DNA from 2 places in the Clostridium sp. HCS.1 genome. Region 2 is predicted to be linked to the other one. Evidence: a T-box and tRNA genes for the amino acid it is inferred to sense, from the RefSeq annotation. Region 2 holds a T-box; the other holds one or more tRNA genes.

Region 1 (12,067 bases), 1.8 Mb from region 2:
AGGTGAAAAGAACCCCGGGAGGGGAGTGAAATAGAACCTGAAACCGTGTGCCTACAACCGGTCAAAGCCCCTTATGAGGGTGATGACGTGCTTTTTGTAGAACGAGCCAACGAGTTACGGTATGTAGCAAGGTTAAGTACTTAAGGTACGGAGCCGAAGGGAAACCGAGTCTTAATAGGGCGACTAGTTGCATGCCGTAGACCCGAAACCGGGTGACCTATCCATGGCCAGGTTGAAGCGGGGGTAAAACCCCGTGGAGGACCGAACCACGTTGCTGTTGAAAAAGCATGGGATGAGCTGTGGATAGCGGAGAAATTCCAATCGAACTCGGAGATAGCTGGTTCTCCTCGAAATAGCTTTAGGGCTAGCGTCGGATATGAGTAATGGAGGTAGAGCACTGAATGGGCTAGGGGGCATATCGCTTACCGAACCTTATCAAACTCCGAATGCCATATACTATTAGTCCGGCAGTCAGACTACGAATGATAAGATCCGTGGTCAAAAGGGAAAAAGCCCAGATCGTCAGCTAAGGTCCCAAAGTGTAAGTTAAGTGGTAAAGGATGTGGGATTTCTAAGACAACTAGGATGTTGGCTTAGAAGCAGCCACTCATTTAAAGAGTGCGTAATAGCTCACTAGTCGAGAGATCCTGCGCCGAAAATGTCCGGGGCTCAAACTTACCACCGAAGCTACGGGCTCAAGATTACTTGAGCGGTAGAGGAGCGTCGTAATCGGGCTGAAGTCGTACCGTAAGGAGCGGTGGACTGATTACGAGTGAGAATGTTGGCATTAGTAGCGAGATGTAAGTGAGAATCTTACAGGCCGAAAATCTAAGGTTTCCTGGGGAAGGCTCGTCCGCCCAGGGTTAGTCGGGACCTAAGCCGAGGCCGAAAGGCGTAGGTGATGGACAATTGGTTGATATTCCAATACCACTATTATCGTTATTATCGATGGTGTGACGGAGAAGGATAGGATGTGCTAGCGATTGGAAATGCTAGTCTAAGCATTTAGGGAGTTAAGATAGGCAAATCCGTCTTAACAATCCTGAGGTGTGATGGGGAAGGCCATTTAGGCTGAAGTATCTGATTCCCTGCTTCCAAGAAAAGCATCTAGAAAGAGAAATAGTGCCCGTACCGCAAACCGACACAGGTAGATGAGGAGAGAATCCTAAGGCCATCGGAAGAATTGCAGTTAAGGAACTAGGCAAATTGACCCCGTAAGTTAGCGAGAAGGGGTGCCTGCGAGAGCAGGCCGCAGAGAATAGGCCCAAGCAACTGTTTAGCAAAAACACAGGTCTCTGCTAAAGCGTAAGCTGATGTATAGGGGCTGACGCCTGCCCGGTGCTGGAAGGTTAAGGGGAACACTTAGCGCAAGCGAAGGTGTGAACTTAAGCCCCAGTAAACGGCGGCCGTAACTATAACGGTCCTAAGGTAGCGAAATTCCTTGTCAGGTAAGTTCTGACCCGCACGAATGGCGTAATGACTTGGGCACTGTCTCAACTGCAAATCCGGCGAAGTTGTAGTGCGAGTGAAGATGCTCGCTACCCGCGATTGGACGGAAAGACCCCGTAGAGCTTTACTGTAGCTTAGCATTGAGTTCCGATATTGTCTGTACAGGATAGGTGGGAGACTGAGAAACTAGGGCGTCAGCCTTGGTGGAGTCAACCTTGGGATACCACCCTGATAGTATTGGGATTCTAACTGGACGCCATGAATCTGGTGACAGGACATTGTTAGGTGGGCAGTTTGACTGGGGCGGTCGCCTCCTAAAATGTAACGGAGGCGCCCAAAGGTTCCCTCAGAACGGTCGGAAATCGTTCGTAGAGTGCAAAGGCAGAAGGGAGCCTGACTGCGACACCCACAAGTGGAGCAGGGACGAAAGTCGGGCTTAGTGATCCGGTGGTACCTCGTGGGAGGGCCATCGCTCAACGGATAAAAGCTACCTCGGGGATAACAGGCTGATCTCCCCCAAGAGTCCACATCGACGGGGAGGTTTGGCACCTCGATGTCGGCTCGTCGCATCCTGGGGCTGTAGTAGGTCCCAAGGGTTGGGCTGTTCGCCCATTAAAGCGGCACGCGAGCTGGGTTCAGAACGTCGTGAGACAGTTCGGTCCCTATCCGTCGCGGGCGTAGGAAATTTGAGAGGAGCTGTCCTTAGTACGAGAGGACCGGGATGGACTGACCTCTGGTGCACCAGTTGTTCCGCCAGGAGCATGGCTGGGTAGCTAAGTCGGGAAGGGATAAACGCTGAAAGCATCTAAGCGTGAAGCCCCCCTCAAGATGAGATTTCCCATAGCATAAGCTAGTAAGACCCCTTGAAGAACACAAGGTTGATAGGTCAGAGGTGTAAGTGTGGTAACATATTTAGCTGACTGATACTAATAGGTCGAGGGCTTGACCAATAAAATTTGTTATTAATTCATATACAATTTTGAGAGAACAATATTCTTTCAAGGAAACTCAGCAAGCTGAGTATAAGATTCTTACCAAATGAAAGATTTGGAGAATCATAGCATCTGGTGATGATGGCGTAGAGGAAACACTCCTTTCCATTCCGAACAGGAAAGTTAAGCTCTACAGCGTCGATGGTACTGCATGGGAGACTGTGTGGGAGAGTAGAACGTTGCCAGGTATAGTGGCTCGATAGCTCAGTCGGTAGAGCAGAGGACTGAAAATCCTCGTGTCCCTGGTTCGATTCCTGGTCGAGCCACCAGGTATGGCGCTATAGCCAAGTGGTAAGGCAGAGGTCTGCAAAACCTTTATTCCCCGGTTCAAATCCGGGTGGCGCCTCCAAAAGAAAACTACAAGATTTCTTGTAGTTTTTTTTATTGCTTAAAAATGATTTGATTTTGAATAAGTAAATTATCTTTAGAAGAGAATTTAAAGCTACCTCCTATAGGAATAGTTATATTAGGATAATCATGTCCTATCTTTAGACCATATATTATAGGAATGTTCAACGGCATAAGTTTTTCCTTTATAATATATTCTACAGTTAATATTTCATCCTTACTATTACAATTAGTAAAATTTCCAACTATTATTGCAGATAATTTTTTTAATTTTCCACAGGAAATTAATTGAGAAAGCATTCTATCCACAGCATAAGGATTTTCATTCACATCTTCAACAATTAATATGTTATTATTAAATTTTATTTCATAAGGGGTACCAAGAGTGGAGCATATAATGGATAAGTTTCCACCAACTATGTGTCCTTTAAAATCTCTGCTATTCCAAATATAGTAATCTTTATGGCACACATCTTTTAAATCATAAATTAATTTATTATTATGATTTAATATATTTAAAAAATAATTTTTAGTATCAATATCATTAAAATTAGAAGTTATCATTGGTCCATGAAAGGTAGGGAAATGACATTTATTATAGATATAATTAAGTAATAATGTTATATCACTATATCCAAAAAAAGGCTTAGGGTTATTTTTTATCTTTTTCAAATCTAAAAAAGGAGCCATTCTAATAGATCCATATCCACCTCTTAGGCAAATAATTCCATTAACTTCTTTATCTTCAAACATTGAATTTAAATCCTTTGCTCTATTTTCATCACTACCTGCTAAATATCCAAATTTATCATAGAGATGCTTACCTTTTTTTATCTTGAATCCTAATTTCTCAAAGCAAGATATTTTTTCATCTATATATTTTTCGGATTCAGGTGATGAAGGAGCTACTATTCCTATTGTAGGAGAAGATTTTATGATATTAAGTTTAGTACTAAACAAAGAAATACACCTACTTTTAAAATAATTTATATATTAATATATTGTAAAAGCAGTATATCTATTCTTTTATAAGGATATTTATAAACAATTAGTTTATAAATAAATTTAGTCAAATTAAAATAAAAATGGGACAATTTATCTTTCCTATATAAAAAAATAAGAGTATATGCTGTAAGTACAGCATTACTCTTTATGAAAACATACCTTTTTTATGTAATAAATAAGCAGTTCCAAATGTTAAAACAAGAGTTATTATCATAGTTATTTCAAACCCAAATTCATTATGTATAAGTGGCATTCTAATGAAATTCATACCAAATATGCCACCAATAACTGTAGGTATAGCCATTAAAATTGTAACTGAAGCAAGAACCTTCATCACTATATTTAAGTTATTTGAAATAACTGAAGCAAAGAAGTCCATGGTACTTGCAAGAATATTACTATATATTTCTGTCATTTCAATAGCTTGTTTATTTTCAATTATAACGTCTTCTAAAACATCTTGATCTTCTTCATATTTTTGCATTAAATCTAATTTTAGCATCTTTTCTAATGTAATTTCATTAGCTTTAAGGGACGTAGAGAAATAAACTAGAGATTTTTCTAATGAATGAAGCTGAATTAATTCTCTATTTTTCATTGATTTATGTAATCTTTTTTCTATCATTAAGCTCTTTTTATCAATTTGTCTTAAATATACTAAATATGAATTAGATATTCTACTTAGTATTTGTAATATAAATCTAGATTTCTTAAAGGTAAAAAATGATTTAATTTTACTATTTATGAAATCAGTTAATATTCTACTGTTTTTTAAGCAAACAGTAATTATTTGTTTATCAGTATGAATAATTGCTAAAGGATATGTGTCATAAGTTAATGAATTATCCTCCATTTCAGTAAAAGGAATATCTACTATTACTAATAAACAGTTATCTTCTATATCTATACGAGAGGTTTCCTCGTCATCCAAAGGAGCTTTTAAAAAGGAAAGGGGAACACCCGTCTTTTTTGATATTAAAATAAGTTCTTCATCTGATGGTGCAATTATATTAATCCAAGATCCTGGTTCTATAGTATCTAATACTTTTAATGAAGGGTTATTTTCACCAATGCTTTTATATATTTGTATCATTATTAGACCTCCTTAAATAGATATCAAAGATAATTATACTATTTATAATTGATTTTGTAACAAAATTAATAAATTTTATATTGAAAATTTAAATGTAAAGAGAAATTAAGAAATTCATAGTAAAATTAAGTCTGGATAGAATAAACTCATATAACTTTCAAAAATATTAAAAATATAGAAATTAATAATTGAATACAATTGTGGTCAAATTAAGTGATAACTAGTATAATCTGAATATTATTTATTATAATGAGTGATGTTTTAGTGGGGGATAAATTATAAAAATGATGCATAGAGAGATTGTTGAGAAAAAAAGGATACCAGTTATAACAATGATTTTATTGTACATAACAGTGATACTTTATATATCTGAAGCTATAGAAAGATCTGAATATAATCATCATATAATTGGACATGTTGTTAATATCTTATTAATTATTATAGCAGTAGTGTTAATAATAAAGCAGATTAGAAGTTGTTTTGTTTCATACAGATATGCATTAATTGCAGACAAGCTAATAATTAATTTAATAAGAAATAAAGAAGAAAAAAATCTAGAAAGTATAAGGATGTCTGATGTACTTTATATAGGAGAAAAGGCTAATATGCCTAAAGAATATCAGGCTATGAAAAGGGTAAAGCATTATTTATGTAACAGAATAGGAGCAAAATCTTATTATTGTATCTACAAAAGTGGAGACAAAATAAAAAAGATTAAATTTCAACCTAGTGATAAATTTATTAGCAGAATAATTAAATATGGTAAATTAAAATATAAAGTAGTTTAAAGAAAAATAGGCTCTAAATAGAGCCTATTTTTTATAGAATTCATTTTTTACTTCAGATAAAAGACTATCTTTTGATATAATATCATGACCTGTAAAAGCTAAAGCTAAAGCTGCCTTCATAGCTTCTACAAAAGCATGCTCAGAAATTGTTGCATCAGCAAAAGCTTTAGTTCCATATCTAATATTTAAACCATCTATAATTGAGAAAAAGGGCTGGATACAAGGAACAGTTTTACTTACTACTCCTAAACTTAAGCCTGAATATATATCTCTAGGACCATCAATATTAATAATTCCAGTTTCTTTTAAATTATGACTAAACAATCTGTTTAAAGTTCTATTTGTTATAAGTTCTTCATTTTCTGGTTCATATAATGAAATTGAATTTTGAACCCTTATAAGTTTAGAAACATAAATTGCAATTTCTCTTAACTTGCTTTCTACTATTCTTGCAATATCCATTTCTGGCGCTCTAATATAAAATTTAGCTTCTGATTCAATAGGTAATAAAAGAGGAGTAAATCCTCCATTAGAAAGTATTGAATTTACTTCTACGTCATCTGGAAATCCCTTTAGCATAGAATTTAAAATATTAAAGCATAAAAGGATTCCATCTAGAGATGTATATGTATTTTTATTTAAAAAGCTAAGTCCACTATTACCTATGTATTTAATACTTAATGGAATAATTGCAGAAGAACTACCACTTTCTGAAGTTACAACATCAGGGTGAGCAACTAGAACTACGTCTATATCTTCAAAGATTCCTTGCTTAACCATTACAGATTTTGTTCCACCTAGATATTCTCCTGGACATCCTATAATAACAACAGAACCACCGATTTTTTCCATTATAGAGCCTAACGCCAATGCTGCAGCTACTGAAGTTGTAGTTAGTAAGTTATGACCTGTTATATGTCCTTCATTAGGGATGGCATCATATTCGCATAAGAAGCAAATAGTAGGACTACCATTACCTTTAGAAGCTCGGAATGATGTCTTCAATTCTAAGAAGTTTTCTTCAACTTTAAAATCATACTTATTTAAAAGTTTGCAAATATAATCATATGAATTAAATTCATTATAACTTTTTTCAGGATTATCATATAAAAATTTATTTAATTTTTTTAAATCTTCCTTATTTTTTTCTATAAAGCTAATCATTTCTTGTTTCATTTTTTTCCCTCCCAAGATATCTTAATTATAATTTTCCCTTAAACTGAAATTATTATTTATAAATATGTTTTTTTATATAAAGTATAAAAATTGCTTTTAAGGTGAGAATTATTAATAAAAAGTTTAAAGGGGGGATTAATATGAATCTAGAAAACAAAACCATAGATAATGATAAAAATAAATGTAAGCTATGTAGTAAAAAAATATCTATAAATGATATAATTATTAACAAGGGCTTATTTTGCCATGAGTGTAGCAATGCAATTTCTCAAATAAATAGTAATGATATAGAATATATTTATTATAAAGAAAGAATTAAAGCATGGCTTTTAAGCAAATATAATTTTGATAACATGAGGTAGTTGAATGAACAGAGGAAAATTTATAGTATTCGAAGGTGGAGATGGCTCAGGTAAGAGTACAACTTTAGAAAAGATATATGATTTTTTAGTTGCAGAAGGAATAGATTGTATTAAAACTAGAGAACCAGGTGGAATTAAAATTTCTGAGGATATTAGAAACATAATATTAGATACAAGAAATACTGAAATGGATAGAAAAACAGAAGCCTTGCTATATGCTGCAGCTAGAAGGCAACATTTGGTAGAGAAAGTTATTCCAGCATTAGAGAAGGGTAAAATCGTATTATGTGATAGATTTATCTATTCTTCATTAGCTTATCAAGGGTATGCTAGAGGAATACCTGTTGAAGAAATATTTCAAATAAATAAATTTGCAATAGGTGAATATATGCCTGATTTAAATTTATTTTTTGACATATCTCCAGAAGTAGGTTTATCAAGAATAGAAAAAAATAAAGATAGAGAAGTTAATAGATTAGATCTTGAGAAATTGGATTTTCATACTAGGGTAAGAGAAGGATATTATAAATTGGTGGAAAATAATAGAGGTGATTTTGCAATTATTAATGCAGAAAAATCTATAGATGAAGTTTTTAATGAAACAAAAGAAATAATACTGAATTTTATTAAATAAAATAGTATATATAATAAATTTTTGCTTAATTTATACAGCTTTTGTGATAAAATGTTAATATGAGGTTTATATTAGGAGGGGTCAATATGAAATTAGTAATAGCAATAGTACAAGATGATGATGCATTAGATTTAATTGATGCAATTACTGAAGCTGGATTTAGAGTAACTAAGTTAGCAACAACAGGGGGATTTCTAAAATCAGGAAATACGACTTTGATGATAGGTGTGGAAGTAGAGAAGGTACAGAAGGTTATAGATGTTGTAGAAGATATTTGTAAGACTAGAAAACAAATTATTACTACGCCAACTCCTATAACTGGAAATCTTGATATGTATATGTCTTATCCAATTGAAGTTGAAGTTGGGGGAGCTACAATCTTCGTAATAGATGTAGATCAATTTATAAAAATATAATTAGGAGGGTGTAATGGGAGAAATTATTGGACATAAAAATATATTAGATAACTTTAAAAGAAGAATAGAATCAGATGAAATTTCCCATGCACATATAATTGTTGGAGAAGATGGTATTGGTAAAAGTAAACTAGCTAATAAATTTGCTAGGAATATATTAGGTAAATCTGAAGATAAAGATTATATAGATATTATAAATTATAGATGTAAAAAATCTTCTTTTGGAGTAGACGATATTAGAGAAATCGTTGAAGAAATAAATAAAAAACCCTTTGAAGGAGATAAAAAGGTCATAATAATTTGTGATGGAAATAAATTAACAGTTCAGGCACAAAATGCTTTATTAAAAACTATAGAGGAACCACCTAAAGGGGTTTTTATAATATTATTATGTGAAAGTCTAGAGCTTATATTAGACACTATAAAATCAAGATGTCAAATTTATAAGTTATCTCCATTAACTAAAAATGAAGTAAGGCTTTATATAGATAATATAAATGATGATAGTATTAGTGAAGATGAAATTAATGCTGCCATTGCCTATAGTGAAGGAATTCCAGGAAAAGCAGAAGCTTTTCTGAGAGATTCTTCCTTAAAAGAGCTTAGAAATACTTTAGTTGATTTATTATTTCTTTTAACTAAAGGTAATACTAGAGAACTTTTGGATTTTGAAAGTAAGATAGTAACTTACAAGGATAAAAAGGAAGATATATTAAATATTCTAGCCTCCTTTATAAGAGATATAATAATTTATAAAGAAATTGATGAAGTTACCGGATTAATAAATGGGGATAAAATTGAAAGTATAAAAAAAATAGCTATTGAAATGTCTTATAAGAAGCTTAATAATATAATTGACAAAATTGGAGAAGCTAGAAAATCACTACAAAGCAATTCTAATTTTCAATTAACTATTAGAGTTATGCTTATAGGATTTATGGAGGTTTAATAATGATAAAAGTAATTGGCGTTAGATTTAAAAAGGCCGGTAAAATATACTATTTTGATCCTAGTGGACTAGAAGTTAAAAAAGGTGACTTTGTTGTTGTTGAGACAGCAAGAGGTATAGAATTTGGGGAATGTGTTATAGGCATTAAAGAAATTCCTGAATCTGATATAGTGGCTCCTTTAAAGAGTGTTATTAGGGTAGCAGAAGAAGCTGATATAAATAAACATAAGGAAAATAAAGTAAAAGAAAAAGATGCTTTAGATATATGTTTAAAGAAAGTTGAAGAACATGGATTAAATATGAAGTTAATAGATGTAGAATATACCTTTGATAATAATAAAGTTATATTTTACTTTACTGCAGATGGAAGAGTTGACTTTAGAGAATTAGTAAAAGACTTAGCAACTATTTTTAAGACTAGAATTGAGCTTAGACAAATAGGGGTTAGGGATGAAGCTAAGATGCTTGGAGGATTAGGACCTTGTGGAAGACCTTTATGTTGTTCAACATTCCTAGGTGACTTTGCATCAGTATCAATAAAGATGGCAAAGGAACAAAACTTATCTTTAAACCCAACTAAAATATCAGGTATATGCGGAAGACTTATGTGCTGCTTAAATTATGAACAAAGTACTTACGAAGATATAAGAAAGAGATTGCCTAAGGCAGGATCTATTGTAAGTATGGGAGATTTTAAGGGCGAAGTTGTAAGCAATAACACAGTTAAAGAAAGTGTTAAGGTGAAATATAAACGCGGAGATGAAGAATTAGTTGAAGAGTTTAAAATAGATGATATAGAATTAATAGAAGGTGGATATGAGGATTCTGTAGATGAATCAGATATTAAACTTGAAATAGAGTCACCTGAAGATAAAAATTTAATCAATGATCTTATAAAAGAAAATTAAAGGGGGGTATTAAATGAAAACAGTATTAAGGATAGCAAATCTTAATACAAATGAAGATGTTATTAGCATTAAAGAGGTTATAGCTCATAGTGAAGGAACTATTGCTTGTGAAGTTAATGTAAATAAAAAAGAAGTAAGTATAGTTTATGATGATAAGACTATATCTTTAGATGGGATAATAGCATCTATTGAAGAACTTGGATATAGTGTAATATAAAATATATTCAAGATAATTATTTAGAAACCTTTTAAAATTTTTATTGATATGTTAAAATAGACTAGAAATAAATTCATAATATTAGGAGGTGCTAATTATGGCATTTAAGATTGAAGATTCATGTATAAACTGTGGTGCTTGCGCTGCAGAATGCCCAGTTGATGCTATAAGTCAAGGAGATACTCAATTCGTTATCGATGAGGATGTTTGCATAGATTGTGGAAACTGTGCAAATGTTTGCCCAGTAGGAGCTCCTGTACAAGCATAATTTTACATAAAGAACCGCTAATTTAGCGGTTCTTTATTCTTTTCTTTTAATAATAGTACTGTGAGTTCATTAACTAAGGGTAACTCATCAGTATAAATAGTATCGGTATTATAATAAATAATATTCTTTAAAGTAGATAAAAACTTTAAGGGGCCATCTAAATAAAAATATTCTAAAGAGGTTTTAAAGGACATTGGAATTATATATTTAGGTTTTATTTTGGCAACAAGTTTTGCTGCTAATAATCCATCTAAACAAAAATGTCCTCCGATAGGAATAAATAAAAAATCTAAGTTAGTTAATTTGCTTATTAATTCATCATCTAATAAATGTCCTAATGAGCCTAAGTGGCAGATTTTAAACCCATCAATTTCAAATAGATATATAATATTTTCACCTCTTCTAAATCCAGAAAAGTTATCTCTACAACTGTTAAAACCTTTAATAATAAAATATTCATTTTCAAAATATGTAGTATAATTTATAACCTTATAATTATTAATAATACAATCATTAATAATTTCATTATTATGAGAGTGACTAAAAGTAATTATATCTGGTTTTAAATCATATTTTTGTATATAGGGATATATTTGCATTGGATCTATTAAAATTTTTTTCCCTAATAAATTTTTTATTAAAAAACAAGAATAGCCAATCCACTTAATTTCCATATTAATCACCTCATATATAGTTTAAACAAAAGGAATTTTATAATTCTTTTTATATGAAAATTTATTATTGGACATATTAAGACTTATAATATATAATGAAAGTCAAAGAAGGTCTAATTAAAATAATAAGTTTAAGAAGGTGAAATTATGGCAAGAATTTCAGATACAATAGAAAATTTTATTAAAGATATGTTAAATGAAGAAAGAGAAAGACAGGTTTTAATTCAAAGAAATGAGTTAGCAGATAAATTTTCCTGTGCACCATCACAAATCAATTATGTATTAACAACAAGATTTACTTATGAAAAAGGATATATAATTGAGAGCAAAAGAGGCGGTGGTGGATATATAGTTATAAAGAAAATAACATACAATGATAAAGCTGAAAATTTAAATTTAATTAATAATTCCATAGGAGAAAGTATAACTTATGGAAGTGCTTTATCTATTTTACAACATTTAAATGATACTAAAGTAATTTCTGATAAAGAATTTGAAATTATTAAGATAACTTTAAATGATAGAACTTTAGCTTCTGTTGAAAATAAAAATAAATTAAGAGCAGATATGTTAAAGGGAATATTAGCAGTTGTATTATCTTAAAGTATGTTATATATATCTATAGTTTATCTGTGTAGTTAAATTTAGCAATAGGGTATGGAGGTATTTATGGTTTTTGGTAAATTTACAGAAAGAGCACAAATAGTACTTGTAGAAGCTCAGAAAGAATCGCAGTATTTTAAGCATGGGTATATAGGAACGGAGCATATTCTTTTAGGAATATTAAA
Region 2 (12,067 bases):
CATTAATTTCTTTTCTAAATCCAATACCTTATACTTTAAATTTTGTAATTGAAATTTAGTGTCTTTATTTATCCTCTTAAGATTTTCCCTTTGAGATTTAATTTTTTTATAGTCCTCTTCCATTATTTTATATTCTTCACTTAATTTTATAAATTTTTCTTTATATTCATCTTCAGCTTCTTTTAATAAAGTATTATTTCTAACTTCTTCAAGCTCTTTATAATAATTTTCAATTTCTTCTTTAAGAACTATATTTTCACTTTTTATATCTTCTATAACTTTCTTTAGCACTTCAATATTTTCTGTTTCGTCCCTTAGTTCTTTTAGACGCTCTTTAAGAGTAGTATTTCTCTCTTCTAATGAAGTATTTTTCTTCATTAATGATTCTACTTCTTCATCAGCCTTAAATAATTCATCTGCTATATTTAAAGCAACTAAGGTTGCCCCTGCAGTAGTGCTTAACTTTCTATTGCTTGCCATAATATCCTTAACTTTTCCATCTACATACTTAGCTATTTCTGCTAAATATTCTTCACTTTCTCTTCCTCTTAAATTATAATCCATTCCATTTATATTTATAGTAACTGTACTCATAACACACCTCATTAACATAATAATTAGTTACTTTAATTTTATCATAAATATACCATAGTATGTATAAGAAAATATAATCTAATTATAAATCTAATAAAAAAAAGAGATAAATACTATATTATTCCATTCAAATCATTTTAATATAGTATTTATCTACTTATAATTTAATATAATAATTTCTAATTTATTTCATATAATAATTATTTTATAAATTAAAGCTTTTAATATTTAATTTTCATTTTTACCTATAAAGTAAGCTACTAAAAATCCTAAAATAAGTGTTAGTATAGATACTATACCCATTATTCCAAATGTAAAACCTGGATATATAACAAATACTGAACCTATAACTAATCCTAATATAATACAATAAGCTGTTTGAGGATACTTATTAAATATTCTCTCTATTAACTTTGTCATTAATAAAAATCCAACAAGCACCCCTGTGCCAACCAATCCAATATTTATTAAATGAAAGCTTTTAACAGACTCTATAATTGGTTCATATAAACCAATTAATAGCAATACAAAAGAACCACTTATTCCTGGTAATATCATTGTTGCAGCTGCTATAAATCCTGCTACAAAAAATCCAATTGCATTAGGTTTAAAAATAGCACTTAAAAATGCAGCCTCTGGATTTACTTTTTCTAATATTCCTAAAGCTGCCACTATAGCAAACCCTAAAATTAAACCTGTAAGATTTCCACCTTTTATTCTTGTTTTCGTAGCTCTTTTATATAATAAAGGTACTGTTCCAATTATTAATCCAATAAAGAAAAAATTAGTTTGTTCATTATAATTTTTAATTAAATAATCAATTACATTAGTAAATAATAAAATTCCAATAGCTGCTCCAATAGCTAATATTCCTAAAAATAAAATATTCCTCTTTATATCTTTAAAAAAATTATTAACGGAATATATTATTTTATCGTATATTCCCATAACAACAGCCATAGTTCCACCACTAACTCCTGGAATAATATTAGAGACACCTATGACCATCCCTTTTAGTAAATCAATTATGTATTTCATATAATCTCCTTTAGCAATTGTAATTAAAATAATAGAGCCGTCGCAAATAACTAAAATTTAAAAATGTACAATATAATATTAATAAATATTATATTTTCATTATTTATTTTCTAATTTGCGACAGCACCATTTAATTTTTAATAAATTTAATTTTTTATCTTAATGTAGCTCCAAGCTTATATTCAAGACTTCTTAAAATCTTATCATGAACTTTGTTAACATCATTATCAGTTAAGGTCTTTCTTTCATCTCTATATGCTATTGCATATGCTATACTCTTCTTGCCTTCTGGTATTTGAGCTCCTTTGTAGATATCGAATAATTCTACCTTTTCTACTAAATTACCTCCAGCTTTTCTGATAGTTTCTTCAATTTCTTGAACTAAAACTTCGTCATTTACAAGTAATGCAATATCTCTAGTAACTGCTGGGAACTTAGGTAAAGCTTTATATTTTCTATCTATTTTAGCATATTCAAATAATAAATCTAAATTAAGTTCTGCTAAATAGCAATTTACATCTACTCCATAATTTTCTGAAAGATCTGGATGTACTTCTCCTAATACACCTACCTTAGTATTTCCTATCATTAAAGCTGCTGTCTTACCTGGATGATAACTTGGATTATTGCTTTCTCTAGTAAACATAACCTTGCTTAAGCCAAGAGTTTCTAGAGCATTTTCTATTATTCCCTTTAAGTCTAAATAATCACAATTTCCATACATACCTATAGTTAGGATATTTTTTTCAATTGGAAGCTCTGTTTCATCCTCTTTAGGGATATAAATTTTACCTATTTCAAATAATCTTGCATAGTCATTATTTCTTGAGTAATTTCTTCCTAAACATTCCATCATAGAATGAATAGTAGTAGTTCTCATTACAGAATAATCTTCACCTAATGGATTCTTGATTTTTATAACTTTTCTTAATTCACTATCCATTGGTAAATTAATTTTATCAAATACCTTAGGTGAAATAAATGAATAACTTATAGATTGATTTAATCCGCTAGCTACCATTGTTTTAACCATTAAATCTCTTAATAATTCACCTTTATATTTAGGTTCTCTACCTGTTGAAACACTGTATATTGTTGTAGGAATCTTATCATATCCATAAATTCTTGCAACTTCTTCAGCTATATCTTCTTTTATGGCTATATCAATTCTAAAAGTAGGTATTCTTATTTCTAAATTATCTCCATTTATTTCAGTTTTTAATTCTAATAAATCAAGATATTTTTTCATATCTTCTGCTGGAATATCTGTTCCTAAGAATTTATTTATCCATTTATAATCTACAGTAATATTTCCCTCTTCTTTTTTAGAGTTATATATATCTATAGTTCCTTCCATAACTTCGCCACAACCAAGCTCACATATTAATGCACAAGCTCTATTTATAGCTAATTCTGCAAGATTTGGATCTATATCTTTTTCGAATCTAGCTGAACTTTCACTTCTTAAGTTTAACTTCTTAGAATTCACTCTAATATTAGTTCCATCAAAGTTTGCAGCTTCAAATATAACTTCTGTAGTATCTTCTTGAATTTCTGAGTTTAATCCACCCATTATCCCAGCTAATCCTATAGATGTTTCATTGTCCTTTATACATAAAAATGATGAATCCAACTTTCTTTCAATTTCATCTAAAGTAACAAATAACTCATCATCTTTTGCTCTTTCAACAACTATTTTCCCACTTTTGATTTCTCTTGCATCAAAAGCATGCATAGGCTCACCAATTTCTAACATAACAAAGTTAGTAATATCAACTATATTATTTATAGGTCTAACCCCTGCTTCTAATAATCTTTCTTGCATCCAACCTGGTGAAGGCATAATCTTAACATTTTTAACACCTCTAGCCATATATCTTCTGCAAAGTGAATCTCTTACTTCTACAGTAATTTTATCATTTATATTTTCATTACTCTTTACTTCATAATTTAAATTTGGCATTTTATAAGTTGTTCCTAGAGTAGCTGCTGTTTCTCTAGCCATACCAACTATACTTAAGCAATCTGGTCTATTTGAAGTAATATCAAAATCTAATATTGATTTGTTAAGATTTAAATATTCCTTTATATCCATTCCAAGAGGAGCATCAGCTGGTAATATCATAAGACCATGTACTGGTTCATCTCCAGCTATTCCAAGTTCCTCTTCAGAACAAAACATACCATTAGATACTACACCTCTAAGTTTACCTTTTTTAATTTCACTTCCATCTGCTAAAATTGATTTGTGAAGTGCAACAGGAACTATATCTTGTTCCTTCATATTAGTTGCTGCTGTAACTATTTGTATTCTTTCTTTTCCAATATCAACTTGACAAACTTTTAATTTATCTGCATCTGGATGTGGTGTTATTTCTGTTATTTTACCTGTAACAATATTTTTAATTACATCACCTTGAGTAATTACCTCTTCTAAGGCTGAACCTGATAGAGTTAATCTATCACCAAGCTCTTTCGCATCTATATTTACATCAACATAATCTTTAAGCCAATTAAATGGTACTTTCATATCTTTTACCTCCTGTTAATTAAAATTGATTTAAGAATCTCATATCACTTTCATATAATAATCTGATGTCATCAATGCCATACTTAAGCATAACCATTCTATCTACACCAAATCCGAAGGCAAAACCACTATATACTTCAGGATCTATACCACAATTTCTAAGAACTTGTGGGTGAACCATTCCACATCCTAATAATTCTATCCAGCCGCTTCCCTTACAAACTCTACATCCCTTACCTTCACAAACGAAGCAAGTTGCATCCATTTCTGCTGAAGGTTCTGTAAACGGGAAATGATGAGGTCTAAATTTGGTCTTAACCTTATCTCCAAACATTTTCTTAGCAAAAAGTTCTAAAGTTCCTTTAAGATCTGCAAAAGTTACTCCCTTATCTATTACTAAGCCTTCCATTTGATAGAATATAGGTGAATGAGTTGCATCAACTGCATCTGATCTATACACCTTACCAGGTCCTATCATCTTTATAGGAGGTGCTTGATTTTCCATAACTCTTATTTGAACTGGTGAAGTTTGTGTTCTTAATACTAAATTATCATTTATATAAAATGTATCTTGTTCACTTCTTGCTGGATGATTCTTAGGTATATTTAAAGCTTCGAAATTATAATAATCTAGTTCTACTTCTGGACCTTCTTCTACTGTAAATCCCATAGATATAAATATATCCTTCATACTTTCTAAAGTTAAATCAAGAGGATGTCTCTTACCAATGATATTTTTCTTTCCTGGCATAGATATATCTATAACTTCAGAAGCTAGCTTATCATTTTTTTCTTTTTCCTTAATTGTATTAAGCTTTTCTTCTATCTTATCTTCTACTTCCTTTTTAACTTCATTAACAAGCTTTCCAACTACTGGTCTTTCTTCTTTAGATAATCCCCCCATACTTCTTAGTATAGTAGTAAGTTCTCCTTTTTTACCTAAATACTTTACTCTTATTTCTTCTAACTTTGAGCTACTATCTGCATTTGTTAATTCATTAAATGCACTTTCTTTAATAGACATTAACTTTTCTTGCATGTTCTTTCCTCCCTTATGATATAAATTAGAAAATATACTTTTCTAAATAACAAAAAAACTTCGCCCCCCTGAAAGGGACGAAGTGTCGCGTTACCACCCTAATTGGTTAAGAAAACTTAACCCAACTTAATTTAAATAACGGAAAAACCGCTAGAAACTACTATTATTTCACTTCTAGGACTCCTGAGGGAACTTCAATATAAATTTCTATAAAATAGCTTTCAGTCTATGGCTACTTCTCCCTGAAAAGTCCTTTATATTTACTTTCTCATTCACAGTCTTTATATATTTAATTTACAATTCATTATACAAATAAATTTAATTAATTTCAATAGTAACTTTCTATTTATTACTAAATCAAATTTTGTCTTACCTTTTCAAATAAAATTATTGATGTAGCAATAGATACATTTAATGATTCTGCCCCACCAGGCATAGGTATTTTAACTTTTTTATCTGCTAATTCAAAAAGCTCATTACTTATTCCATTTCCTTCATTTCCAACAGCTAGTATAGTTTTCCCCTTAAGATCCTCTTCAAAGAAATTTTTTGACTCTGCTAAGGATGTAGCAACTAAACTAAATCCATCTTCTTTTAATGATCTTATAATACTATAATTCTCATCATCATAAAAAATTGGAATATAAAAAATTGATCCCATAGTAGATCTAATGGTCTTATCATTATATATATCTACAGTTCCCTTTGTTAATATTATTCCATTTACTCCTGCTGCATGTGCAGTTCTAATTATAGTTCCTAAATTCCCTGGATCTTGAACCTTATCACAAATTAGATAAAAATCTCCCTTTAAAGTCTTTTGGTTATTTTTTTTCTTAACCACAGCAATTATTCCTTGGGGATTTTCTGTGGATGCAACCTGCATAAATAAATTATTAGCTAAAAAATAAGTTTTTTTATTTAAATCAATATTATTTAATAAAAACTCTTGAAACTTTTGCTCATAATCCTTTGAAATAATAATATTTTCTATTTCCATCTTTGCCTTTATAGCTTCTTCTATTAAGCGAAAACCTTCAAGGATAAATAGGCCTTCCTTATCTCTAAATCTTCTCTCTTTAAGCTTTTTTATGTTCTTAAATAAGTTGTTATCCTTACTTTCTATATATATCAAAATAAGCACCTCATTACTTTGATTTAACTATCATGCCTTCTAATCTATTTAAGTCTTCAGCTGAGCCTATAGCTACTATAATATCATTTTCTTTAATTATATCATCAGCTGCTGGAGATAAATTAACTTCATCTCCTCTTTTTATAGCCATAACATTTATGCCATATTTTCTTCTAAGTTTCAATTCATTTAGTGTTTTTCCTGACCATTCATTTAAGGCTTGAATTTCCATAATGCTATAATCTTCTGAAAGTTCTATGTAATCTAATATATTAGCAGAAACTAAATTATGAGCTACTCTAATTCCCATGTCTTTCTCTGGAAGAATAACTCTATCAGCACCTATTTTATAAAGTACCTTTGCATGTAATTCACTCTGTCCTTTAGCAATAATGTATTTTACACCAAGCTCTTTAACTAATAGTGTAACCATTATACTAGATTGAATATTATCTCCTATAGTAACAACTGCTACATCAAAATTTCTTATTCCTAAGGATCTTAATGCATTTTCATCAGTTGCATCTAATTGAACTGCATGAGTTACACTATCTGCTATATCTTGAACTACATCTTCATCTCTATCTATAGCTAATACATCATTGCCTAAAGAGTATAAAGTTTTTGCTATTGATGAACCAAATCTACCAAGTCCTATTATTATAAATTGTTTATTTGACACCCTATTCATCTCCTTAACCAATTAATATTTTTCCTTCTGGATATTTATAGCCTGACTTTTTACGTTTTCTTGTTAGTGCTAACATTACAGTAAGTGGACCAACTCTTCCTAAATACATCATAATCATTATAAGTATTTTCCCTATTGGAGTTAAATTTGGAGTAAGACCAAGAGTTAAACCTACTGTACCAAGAGCTGATGATGATTCATAAAGTAAATCAACAAAATTTGCTCCAGTTTCTGTATATGATAATATCATAGTTACACCAATTACTAAAGATATTCCAATAAAAACAATAGTAAATGCCTTATAAACTATTTCCTTTGTAAATCTTCTACCAAATACTTCTGTGTCTTCTCTTCCTTTAATAACTGAAATTATAGTAAGTACCAAAATTCCACATGTTACTGTTTTTAAACCACCTGCCGTAGACCCTGGAGATCCACCTATAAGCATTAATATAATAGTTAATATTTTACTTGCTAATGTCATTCCACTTGTATCAACACTATTAAATCCAGCTGTTCTAGGAGTTACTGATGCAAAAAATGAATTTAATAATTTATCATTTATACTCATATTGCCAATACTTTCAGCATTATTAAATTCAAAAAGCAACATTAATATAGTACCACCAAAAATTAATATTAAAGTTGTTATAATAACAAGCTTAGCATGAATAGATAATTTTTTTATCCCCTTAAAGTCATATAATTCTAGTAATACTGTAAATCCTAAACCGCCTATAATAATCAATGCACTAATTACTAAAATTACTACATTATTACTTGAATAAGTTACTAGGCTTGTTCCAAACAAATCAAATCCTGCATTACAAAATGCAGATATTGAATGAAAAACACTATAAAATAATCCTCTTGAAATTCCATACTCAGGAACAAATTGAGTAGACAGTAATAAAGCTCCAAAAAACTGTACAGAAACAGTAAAAACCAAAACATATTTTACCATTTTAACTAAACCTTGAATAGAATATGTATTCATAGCTTCTTGCATTATTAATCTTTCTCTTAAGGTTATTTTTTTTCCTAAAATTAATGAAATTAATACTGCAAAGGACATAAACCCTAATCCACCAATTTCAATAAGAGTCATTATAACAGTTTGACCAAAAGTACTCCAATGAGTGCTAGTATCTAGTGTTATTAAACCAGTAACGCATACTGCAGAAGTAGATGTAAATATTGCATCTAAGAAATTAGTTGATTCACCACTTCTTGATGATATAGGTAATGATAATATAACAGAGCCTATAATAATTACAGCTATAAATCCTAATGCTAGAATTTGTACCCCATTTAATTTTATTTTATTTTTAAACGCAATCTGCATATCTTCACCTCGTAGATACCCTTAATTTATATAACATATTATACACTATTTTTCTATATATTATTTATATAAATCTACAAAAAATGCGACCTTAAGGTCGCAGTATGTTACTTGTTTAATTGGCTTTTTGCTACTTCTACTAAATCTGCAAATGCCTTTGGATCATTTATAGCTATTTCAGATAACATCTTTCTGTTCATATCTATACCAGCTAATTTGATTCCATTTATGAATTTTGAATATGAAAGACCATTCATTCTTGTAGCTGCATTTATTCTAGCTATCCAAAGTCTTCTAAAATCTCTCTTCTTTAATCTTCTTCCAACATATGCATTTCTTAAAGCTCTTATTACTGATTCGTTAGCAGTTTTAAATAATCTGCTCTTTCCACCATAGTAACCCTTCGCAAGCTTTAATACTTTTTTATGATTCTTACGTGAATTAACCGCTCTTTTAACTCTTGCCATGCTTCAATCCTCCTATAATCTTATAAATATGGTAATAACTTTTTCATTGCTTTTTCTTGAGTTGTTGAAACATAAGCTGCTTTTCTTAAGTTTCTCTTTCTCTTAGAGCTTTTTTTAGTTAATATATGACTCTTAAACGCTTTAGCTCTTTTTAACTTTCCAGTTCCAGTCTTTTTAAATCTTTTTGCTGCACCTCTGTGTGTTTTCATTTTTGGCATAATAAAATCCTCCTCTCAAATTATGCTTAATAATAAGCTTAAGAATAACTTCACTTAAAAGCTTATAAAATAAAAAAGACAGCATTACGCCGTCCTCATAATATTCATATTTCTAATTTATTTTCTAAATTAATAAAAATAGAATATAATACCTTACTAAGCTTCGCCGTAAGGTGAGAAACGGCTATGTTCCTTCTTAACAATAGTAATTATATTATCAGGTAAAAAACTTGTCAATAATAAATTATAATTTAACTTGTTTTTCTACGCATAATATACATCCTTTACAGAGTATCACCTTATTTTCAAAAACTTTTTCTATAGTATCCATAAATTCTTTATTTACGCAATTATTTTTTCCATGAATAATTATCCTTTTAGGAGAGTTAGTTATTAATCCACTTATAATTATATCTTCCATTTTTACATCATTATCTAATTTACATTCTATAAGCTCCTTCATAAATTCGTTAAATATATCATTTTTATTACTATCAATAATAGAATAATCTCCAGCTTCGCTTATAACAATATTTATTTCTTCTATTTTGCTATCTTGAATCTCTACAAAATATTTTAGTAATTTTATAAATTCCTTATATTCTTTTTCTACCATATAAGTTTCTATTACTTTATCTATAATATCTTCTATATCCTCTCTTAATTCCTTCATCCTAAATCTTATAAAGCCATCGATATTAATTTCTGAATTTTCCTCTAAACAGCTCTTTATTTTTTCTATAATGTTATTCACTTTATTTAAGCAATATATTAAGTTATCAAAATTTAAAGATTTATTTTCCAGAAATACCTTCATTATTTCTTCTTCAACTTCTATTATTTCCTCCTGTTTTAGAAAGAAGTAATTTTCAGTTAAATATCCTAACATCTCTTTTTCTTTATATTCATTTAAAACAACTTTATATAATGTATTACTTATATATAAATTTATAATATCTCTAACTCTTTCACTGTAACTATTATCATCACATAATATTTTTATTATATGATTATCTAATTCCACACTTTCTACAACTCCTATTTTTATGTCTTTTTTCCTAAGAACTAACCTTAAATCTTGTATTTCATATACAAAATCCAAATCGCTATTGTAAACAAGTTTTAATACAAGCATGGATTACACTCCCTTTCTAATAATAGTATGTATAAAAAATTTATCTATATTCAGAAATTATTTCTTAGTAATCGACAAATAAATATTAATATTTTATAATAAATTAAAAATAAAATAGGAGGTTTATATGATTTGCTTTATTGATTACAGAGCAACACAAAGAGAAAAAGATGTTTTATCTTCACTAAATCTAAAAGTTATAGAAATCCCAAAATCTAATGATGTATATACAGCTATAAATGGTCATGTAGATATTCAATTAAATATATTAGATAAAAAGTCAAAAAAGGTAATAATTAATAGAAATATGGATAAAAACTTCAAAGAAAACTTATCTAAATTAAATATACAGTTTGTAGAAAGCGAAAAATATCTAGAATCTTCTTATCCTAACAATATTTTTTTAAACGCTTTAATACTTGATGACTACTTTGTACACAACTTAAAGTTTACAGATAAAAATCTATTAAATTTTCAAAAGGATAAAACTTTAATTAACGTAAAACAAGGTTATACAAAATGTTCATGTTTACCTGTCTCTAAAAACGCTATCATAACTAATGATACAGGCATTTATAAAATCTTATCTAATTATAACTTCGATATATTATTATTACCTGCAGGAGATATTATTTTAGAAGGCTTAGACTATGGCTTTATAGGTGGTACAGGTGGTTTAATTAATGATGACACAATAGCCTTCTTCGGTAACTTAGAGTATTATAAGTACGGTAATGAAGTTAAAGCCTTTTTAAAAAAGCATAATGTTACCCCTATATACTTAAGCAATATGAAATTACATGATAGAGGTAGTCTATTTGTGCTTTAGTCTTTTATATAATACGTTTAATTAATATAAATGTTTCTAATTTTATAAATTATATATAAAGGAGCCGCTAAGCAGCTCCTAATTAAGTTTTTACTATTATATTAAAATATCTTTAATTTGTTGAATTTTCTTTATAATATCTTTGTTAATTAGTTTATTTTCTATACATAACTTATCTAATATTTTATTTACTTCTAATAAAGCTTTTTCCTTTTCTTCTAATGATTGGTTTCCTCGTCCTAATTTATCACAAACAAAGAGAAGTATTATATCATTATAGCAACTACTATTAATAAGTGCTGGAATATCAGAAAAAGGTAAGTCTTTCAATATATATATATGATGCATATGGAAACTCACTATTTCAGATATCTTTTCTGCCTTTTCTTTATCTATATAATTAATAAGTATTTTATAAGTTATATCTTTACCAACCTTATCATGATTGTAAGATCTATATCTTCCTTTAATGAATTTAGTAGTTTCTATTTTCCCAATATCATGAAATAATGCGGCCCACATAAATGCCTCAGTATTTATTGCAAAACCTTTAACCTTAGCAGAAGTATCTATAACTAATTTAGTATGATTCCATACATTCCCTTCTGGATGGAACTTTTTATCTTGAGGAATATTTTTAAGCTTATTTAAAATATTAAATTCACTTTCTTTAAAAATATCCTTACTCATTAAAATTTCTAACTGTATTGAAGGTTTTTCTTCATTTATTAAAATTTTATTTAACTTATTATATACATCCATTTTTATCACCTCCAAGATATATTATTTCAAATAAATTAATTTTTATTTTATGTATCAAAATCAAATTATAAACATAAAATAAAAATATATTGGGCACTATAGCCAAGTGGTAAGGCAGAGGTCTGCAAAACCTTTATTCCCCAGTTCAAATCTGGGTGGTGCCTCCAAAAAACAAAGAAAGGCACTGAAAAGTTATACTATCAGTGCCTTTTTTATATTATTTTTGTCTTGCTCTATTTAATATTTCACCAATTTCTTCATTAGTAAATTTATATGCTGCATTA

The links. A T-box is a leader RNA that pairs with one kind of tRNA and senses whether it is charged. The one in region 2 lies ahead of pheS (phenylalanine--tRNA ligase subunit alpha), so its partner is inferred to be a tRNA-Phe.
Region 1: it encodes a tRNA-Phe, which carries the amino acid that the T-box ahead of pheS (phenylalanine--tRNA ligase subunit alpha) is inferred to sense. The anticodon was not compared.

Annotation. Positions count from the first base shown of each region.
Region 1 covers NZ_CP170704.1:250,017-262,083, forward strand. Annotated here, with positions in the region: rRNA gene ACFYH6_RS01200 (23S ribosomal RNA) at 1-2,399, shown strand, start outside; rRNA gene rrf (5S ribosomal RNA) at 2,513-2,629, shown strand; tRNA gene ACFYH6_RS01210 (tRNA-Phe) at 2,635-2,710, shown strand; tRNA gene ACFYH6_RS01215 (tRNA-Cys) at 2,716-2,790, shown strand; gene ACFYH6_RS01220 (S66 peptidase family protein) at 2,823-3,749, opposite strand; gene ACFYH6_RS01225 (magnesium transporter CorA family protein) at 3,940-4,887, opposite strand; gene ACFYH6_RS01230 (hypothetical protein) at 5,172-5,675, shown strand; gene ACFYH6_RS01235 (M20 family peptidase) at 5,700-6,851, opposite strand; gene ACFYH6_RS01240 (sigma factor G inhibitor Gin) at 6,992-7,213, shown strand; gene tmk (dTMP kinase) at 7,218-7,847, shown strand; gene ACFYH6_RS01250 (cyclic-di-AMP receptor) at 7,934-8,263, shown strand; gene ACFYH6_RS01255 (DNA polymerase III subunit delta') at 8,277-9,212, shown strand; gene ACFYH6_RS01260 (stage 0 sporulation family protein) at 9,215-10,120, shown strand; gene ACFYH6_RS01265 (heavy-metal-associated domain-containing protein) at 10,134-10,337, shown strand; gene ACFYH6_RS01270 (DUF362 domain-containing protein) at 10,435-10,605, shown strand; gene ACFYH6_RS01275 (MBL fold metallo-hydrolase) at 10,623-11,279, opposite strand; gene ACFYH6_RS01280 (CtsR family transcriptional regulator) at 11,427-11,882, shown strand; gene ACFYH6_RS01285 (ATP-dependent Clp protease ATP-binding subunit) at 11,949-12,067, shown strand, end outside.
Region 2 covers NZ_CP170704.1:2,214,082-2,226,148, forward strand. Annotated here, with positions in the region: gene zapA (cell division protein ZapA) at 1-594, opposite strand, end outside; gene ACFYH6_RS10530 (DUF368 domain-containing protein) at 823-1,632, opposite strand; gene pheT (phenylalanine--tRNA ligase subunit beta) at 1,787-4,162, opposite strand; gene pheS (phenylalanine--tRNA ligase subunit alpha) at 4,182-5,201, opposite strand; T-box leader at 5,272-5,486, opposite strand; gene ACFYH6_RS10545 (TrmH family RNA methyltransferase) at 5,554-6,336, opposite strand; gene ACFYH6_RS10550 (potassium channel family protein) at 6,350-7,018, opposite strand; gene ACFYH6_RS10555 (TrkH family potassium uptake protein) at 7,032-8,372, opposite strand; gene rplT (50S ribosomal protein L20) at 8,480-8,839, opposite strand; gene rpmI (50S ribosomal protein L35) at 8,860-9,057, opposite strand; gene ytxC (putative sporulation protein YtxC) at 9,302-10,192, opposite strand; gene ACFYH6_RS10575 (DUF6873 family GME fold protein) at 10,320-11,021, shown strand; gene ACFYH6_RS10580 (HDIG domain-containing metalloprotein) at 11,118-11,783, opposite strand; tRNA gene ACFYH6_RS10585 (tRNA-Cys) at 11,876-11,950, shown strand; gene hslO (Hsp33 family molecular chaperone HslO) at 12,001-12,067, opposite strand, start outside.